2 regions of the Pantoea sp. X-Soil-TKNS-1280 genome follow, and region 2 is predicted to be linked to the other one. Evidence: predicted binding sites of a transcription regulator. Region 2 holds the regulator's gene; the other holds the start of a gene.
What was found. The regulator PhoB, encoded in region 2, activates phosphate uptake and scavenging genes when phosphate is short. The targets are predictions, from matches to a motif close to CTGTCATAAAACTGNCNNAT.
Positions count from the first base shown of each region.

Region 1 (3,426 bases), 280 kb from region 2:
GTCAGCGGGATTGCGCCAGCTGGAACAGCAGGCTGAATGGGTGCTGGTAGAGGGGGCAGGCGGCTGGTTTACCCCGTTGTCCGCCACCCAGACTTATGCCGACTGGGTGATCGCTGAACAACTGCCGGTCATTCTGGTGGTCGGAATCAAACTGGGCTGCATCAACCATGCGATGCTGACAGCCGCAGCCGTGCGCGCCAGTGGTTTATCGCTGGCCGGCTGGATCGCTAATGATATTCAGCCACCAGGCAAACGTCACCATGAGTATCTGGCAACCCTGCGTCAGCGTATTGATGCACCCTGCCTGGGCGAAATTCCATACCTGACGGATGACGCTCAGCAGGCAGAGTGCGGACGTTTCCTGACGCTGCCGTAGCGGCGCGATTTATCGCGCGGCTGTCATGGCGCAATAAATTGCGCCGCTACGGTTTGTGCCAAAAATAACCGGCATTATCAGGTCACCGTCAGCCATTTGTTGATGGTGACATCATCCAGCTGTGCCACTTTGCCCTGTGCCACATTACGACCCCGATGCAGCAGCAGAAAGTAGTCAGCGACGCGGCGAATAAAGGAGACGTGTTGCTCCAGCAGCAGGATGGTCAGGCCATAATCACGGTTCAGACGGCGGATTAAGTTGCCCATCTCCTCTTCGAGCCAGGGTGACATCCCTTCAGTGGGTTCGTCGAGGATTAACAGCTTCGGTTGCAGCACCAGGGCACGTGCCAAAGCCAGCTGCTGCTGTTGATCCATCGGCAGCTCGCCACTGCGCTGGTGACGCAGTGAGTAGAGCGCCGGGAACAAATCAAACACCATTTCCGGGATAGCGCGGCTGCGCTCATCCTGCGCCGCCATCAACGCAATCAGCAGGTTATCTTCCACGCTCATCTGCGAGAAAATATGACGTCCCTGAGGCACATAGCCAATGCCCATGCGTGCACGTTGCTCCGCCGGTTGCAGCAATAAGTCTTCGGGGGGCGAGCCATCTTCCTGCCATGTCATCGAGCCGCTGTTGATTGGCAGCCGCCCCATAATGCAGTTGACCAGCGTGGTTTTCCCCATCCCTGGACTCCCCAGCACGCCAGTGCAGGTGCCGGGCGGCAGATCCAGATCCACATCCCACAGAATATGGTTTTGACCGTAAAACTGATTCACCGAACGTAAACTCAGCATCTGACATTCTCCTTCCAGATAATTAGCCTGAATGCTTCCGCTCTGTGTCGTCTGGCAAACAGTCAAACACGATTCATCATTGCCACTCTCACCATCAGTGAGTTGTTACAAATGCTCTATCGATAAACCTGCAATTCTCAGGCCAGGTTGCCAATGCGATGAAAAATGCATCAATGGCGGGCAAAAATCAGGCTTAAAAGTTGAGTAACGCTTAACAATTCCACGGAGTGATAAAAAGGCTGCACTTTAGCGGTGCTGAATGCTTAACGATTCTGGTGCAGCCGATCTGGCATAAGGCAGAACCGGCAGGAATAAGTGGCCTTATTTACTGGAAATTTCATCCAGCAGACCCCCTCAGCACGGAAAAAGAATAGTTAATGCCGCGCGGGTTGTGAGAAAAATAAACGCAAAAAAAAATTTTTTCGCACGTCAGGACAAGCCGGAGAAAATTATGCACAGGCGATGGGGGCGGGGCTGCCATCAGTTATCCACTATTCCTGTGGATAACCTTGTGCATTAGAGACTGAAAACAGAGCGCAAGCGAGGAAATACGCGGCCTGCATACATTATGCTGAGAAACTGGGCTTTTTAGTGATTTTCTAATAAATCAACATGTTAGTTAAAATCAAGCCTGAGAATTATCTTGCTCGTCATCAGACTGCAATTTTATGACGCTCTATTGACAAATGTTAAAAGCATCTCCTTTCTGGGGATAACCTTGTACCACAAGGTGTTACCTGTCGTTGTTAAAATTGCACTGTGGCGAGTCGCCACGCCTCCCCGTAATCGTGCAGCATATATGTAAATATATCCAGTATTTTTTACTGGCAAATTCGCGCTGGCAGAGTAGAATTAGCAGCCTGCCCGCCGACTTCTCCAGCAGGAACCGCAAAACCATGAGTAAAGCCTTTAAACTCAACTCCGCTTTTAAACCATCAGGGGACCAGCCTGAGGCCATTCGTCGTCTGGAAGAGGGGCTGGAGGATGGCCTGGCGCATCAGACGCTGCTGGGGGTGACCGGTTCGGGAAAAACCTTTACCGTGGCCAATGTGATTGCCGATCTTAACCGGCCTACCATGGTACTGGCTCCTAACAAGACGCTGGCGGCTCAGCTTTACGGCGAGATGAAGGAGTTCTTCCCGGATAACGCGGTGGAGTTTTTCGTCTCCTACTACGACTACTATCAGCCAGAAGCTTATGTGCCCAGCTCCGACACCTTTATAGAAAAAGATGCGTCGGTGAATGAGCATATTGAGCAGATGCGTCTGTCTGCCACCAAGGCGCTGCTGGAACGGCGTGACGTGATTGTGGTGGCGTCGGTTTCGGCGATCTACGGCCTGGGCGATCCCGATCTTTACCTGAAAATGATGCTGCATCTGACGCGCGGCATGATCATTGATCAACGCAGTATTCTGCGTCGCCTGGCGGAGTTGCAATATAGCCGCAACGACCAGGTGTTCCAGCGTGGCACCTTCCGCGTGCGCGGCGAGGTGATTGATGTCTTCCCGGCCGAATCTGACGATATCGCGCTGCGCGTGGAGCTGTTTGATGAAGAAGTGGAGCGGCTGTCACTGTTTGACCCGCTCACCGGCCAGGTGGTTTCGGTGGTGCCGCGTTTTACCGTCTATCCTAAAACCCACTATGTCACACCGCGCGAACGCATCCTGCAATCCATGGAAGAGATCAAAAAGGAGCTGGTGGTACGCCGTCAGGTGCTGCTGGAAAACAATAAATTACTGGAAGAACAGCGCATTACCCAGCGTACCCAGTTTGACCTCGAGATGATGAACGAGCTGGGTTACTGCTCCGGTATCGAAAACTATTCGCGCTATCTCTCCGGACGTGGGCCGGGCGAGCCACCGCCAACACTGTTTGACTACCTCCCGGCCGATGGTCTGCTGGTGGTTGATGAATCCCACGTCACCATTCCGCAGATTGGTGGCATGTATCGCGGTGACCGCGCGCGTAAAGAGACGCTGGTGGAATATGGCTTTCGCCTGCCGTCAGCGCTGGATAACCGTCCGCTACGCTTTGAAGAATTTGAAGCGCTGGCCCCGCAAACCATCTATGTCTCGGCCACGCCGGGTAACTACGAGCTGGAGAAATCCGGTAATGAAGTGATTGATCAGGTGGTGCGTCCGACCGGCCTGCTCGATCCGATCCTCGAAGTGCGTCCGGTAACCACCCAGGTGGATGACCTGCTGTCGGAAATCCGTAAGCGCGTTGAAATCAATGAACGTGTGCTGGTCACCACAC
Region 1 is NZ_AP035962.1:1,330,757-1,334,182, forward strand. It holds gene bioD (dethiobiotin synthase) at 1-376, shown strand, start outside; gene AC6I8X_RS06255 (ABC transporter ATP-binding protein) at 454-1,170, opposite strand; gene uvrB (excinuclease ABC subunit UvrB) at 2,067-3,426, shown strand, end outside.
Region 1: the regulator PhoB is predicted to act here: its motif matches at 1,826-1,845, upstream of uvrB (excinuclease ABC subunit UvrB).

Region 2 (3,426 bases):
CCCCCGGTGGCGCGTGAGCGTGCTTTATCCACCCGATAAAAACGTTCGGTGAGACGGGGCAGATGTTCAGCACTGATACCCGGCCCGTTATCGCACACCTTAAACTCCGCACCCTGCTTACTCCGCAGCCAGCTGATATCAATCCGCGTACCTTCCGGTGTATGGTTCACCGCGTTGTACACCAGATTGGAGATTGCGCTACGCAGTTGCTCATCATTGCCGAGCACTTTGAGGTGCGGGTCAGTGTGGAAGTGAATCTCGTGTCGTCCCTGGCTGAGGGTCTCCGCCTCACGCTGCAACAGCAGCAGCATGGTTGGCACATCAACGGTCTCTTTCAGATCAATGGCGGGAGCGGCCTCAATGCGCGAAAGCGTCAGCAGTTGTTTCACCAGGCTATCCATACGCCGGGTTTGCTCCTGCATGGTTTGCAACGCTTTATTGCGCGAACGTTCGTTCATTACCGAATCGTTCATCATTTCAAGGTAGCCCTGCAACACGGTGAGCGGCGTGCGCAGTTCATGGCTCACGTTGGCAAAGAAGCTACGTCGTGCGCCTTCCAGCTGGTGCATTTGCGTGACATCGCGCGCCACCATCAGCCACTGGCCTTCGCTGTAAGGCATCACGCGAAACTCCATATGATGCTGATTATTCAGCACCAGTGTCAGGGGCTTGTTGAAATCACGCTGGCGAATATAGCGGGAGAACTCAGGATAACGCAGCAGGTTGAGGATGTTCTGGCCGTTATCTTCCGGCCAGCGCAGACCGAGATGCTGCTGTGCCAGACCGTTACACCAGAAAATAGCCCCCTCTTCCGTGGTCAGAACCACCGCATCCGGCAGCGATTCTGCACCACTGCGAAAACGCTTGATCAGATTGCCTAACTCGCGGCGGCGGCGGCGGTTACGCAACTGCATTTGATACAGACCGTAAAACAACGGTTCCCAACTGGCACGCCCGCCGGGTGGCGTCATGGATCGATCAACCCACAGCCAGTGCGACAGCCGCATCAGGTTCCAGAAGTGCCATAACAGCACACCCAGTACCGAAGCCAGCAGCAGCCAGGGAAGATAACCAAACAGCAAACCGAGAATCAGTGCCGGCAGACAAGCCAGCACCAGCTCGGTCAATAATCTCTTCCAGGAGAGTCGTTCCAGCACGGTATAAACTCCGTTTAGTAGCGGGCAGAGAAACGATACCCTGTTCCACGTACGGTTTGTACCATGCGGTCGTGGCCGGAGACCTCCAGCGCTTTACGTAAACGACGGATATGCACATCGACAGTACGATCTTCGACATACACATTGGTGCCCCAGACATGGTTCAGCAGCTGTTCGCGGCTGTAAACGCGTTCCGGGTGCGTCATAAAGAAGTGCAGCAGTTTATACTCGGTCGGCCCCATCTCCAGTGGCGTGGTCTCTGACATCACGCGATGCGATGATGGGTCGAGGCTCAGCCCCTGCATCTCAATCACTTCTTCCACTGCCATCGGTGAAATACGGCGCATCACCGCTTTGATACGGGCCATCAGTTCTTTGGGGGAGAAAGGTTTGGTGATGTAATCATCCGCGCCCACTTCCAGACCACGTACGCGATCTTCCTCTTCACCACGCGCTGTCAGCATCATCACCGGGATATCCCGCGTCATGGCTTCACGCTTCAGGTGTTTGATAAACTGGATACCGCTACCTCCGGGTAACATCCAGTCCAGCAAAATCAAATCTGGCCAGGGTTCAATCAGCTTCCCTACTGCGCTGTCATAATCTTCCGCCTCAATCGGCTGGTAATCGTTCTGTTCCAGCACGAAACATAACATTTCACGGATGGGAGCTTCGTCTTCCACAACCAAAATGCGCTTAGCCATTATTACTCCTGCTGATATGACGGCTGTCACTGAGATTTGCGGCGTCATTATGCGTCAGTTTTATGACACTTTTATGAAAAAACCAACGGGTGCTCTGGAGTATAAAAACAGAAATGTGACAGCAGAAACAGGATTTTTGGCGGGTAGCATACGAATATGCTTCTCAGGTAACTATTAAGAAAAAATGATTTTTTCCAGGCAGGGAAGTGGACCTTCCCGGCCCCTCAGCAGGGTGCTACCCCAGAGCTGGGTTAATGACGTATTTTATACCTCAGGATGGTCATTCAGATCCATCTGGCGTACTAATTCTTCCATCTTCTCGCAGGATTTCGCTTTTTCCGCCATCTGTGCTTTCAGCGCAGAGAACTTATCCGTTGCCAGCAGCTGATCACGCATGCTGATAAACTCATCCTGCGTAATATCACCCGCAAATACCGGTGGGACGTCCGCCTGGTCCCAGTAATAATTCATACTCATCAGGGTCGTTATAGCCATGGCTTCATCGTGGGTTGTGACTTTCTGGCTGGCGGAAATAATGGCATCGAAAAAATCGCGCAGGAAAGCGCTCACATCTTTTGGTCGGAAGGCATCAAGATAAAAGAAATGCGCGCGCGCACTCCCGGGTTCGGCACCCTCAACATAGGGCATTGATATTGTTGTCATTACCCCGTAGTTCGGCAGGCAGTTTTCAGCGCGATAATTAAAATCGGGGTTCAGCACCATCGCTAAGAAATCTTCCCGCAACGAGGCTAAATAGGCCGGAGAGGGGCCAACAACAGGAGGATGGGCGATAAAAACCCAACCTGGAGCACGGTTATAAACCACCGCATCATCGTCTACCGTTCTTCCTCTGGTAGTAACAAACGTTGCGAAAAGCTCAGCAGTATCACCCGCAGGAACGACACCGGCCCCGAAAGGCAATAAGGACGATGTTCTTCCCGTTGCCCTGCCGTAAATCAGTTTTTCATACTCTTCAGGCCCCATTGTGACGGGCGCTTCTGTGTCGTATTGAGAGGTCGCAGAAGCCATACGCTGTGCTGAATTCGCCACCACGACAATATTGTCCCCGGCCGCAGAAGCTAAAGCATGGCTATCGGGTGCTGAACCCATGGCGGAGGTGGAGGTTACAGATTCGCTACGGTTAACAGGAAACATATTTATCTCCTTACGTTATCAGTGAGCCTTTATTTCACCTCTGATATTTTTCCGCGCTGAATAGTTAACTTCTGAGGAATTGATGATTTTTCCGGCACATTTGATCGGCTAATACGCATGTCAGTGGCAGTCCCATCCGTATATAATCGCCCAACGCGAAATCTGGCAGGGAGCATCCATGCGCATCATTCATACGGCGGACTGGCATCTGGGCCAGTTCTTTTACAGCAAAAGTCGTGCGGCGGAACATCAGGCCTTTCTCGACTGGCTGCGCCAGCAAATTGAGCTGCATCAGGTGGATGCACTGATTATCGCCGGTGACCTGTTTGATACCGGTTCACCCCCGAGTTACGCGCGTGAAATGTTTAACCGCTTTGTGGTGGCCTTACAGGCCAGCGGTTGCCAGCTGA
Region 2 is NZ_AP035962.1:1,052,586-1,056,011, reverse strand. It holds gene phoR (phosphate regulon sensor histidine kinase PhoR) at 1-1,157, opposite strand, end outside; gene phoB (phosphate response regulator transcription factor PhoB) at 1,172-1,861, opposite strand; gene AC6I8X_RS04800 (hypothetical protein) at 2,126-3,016, opposite strand; gene sbcD (exonuclease subunit SbcD) at 3,195-3,426, shown strand, end outside.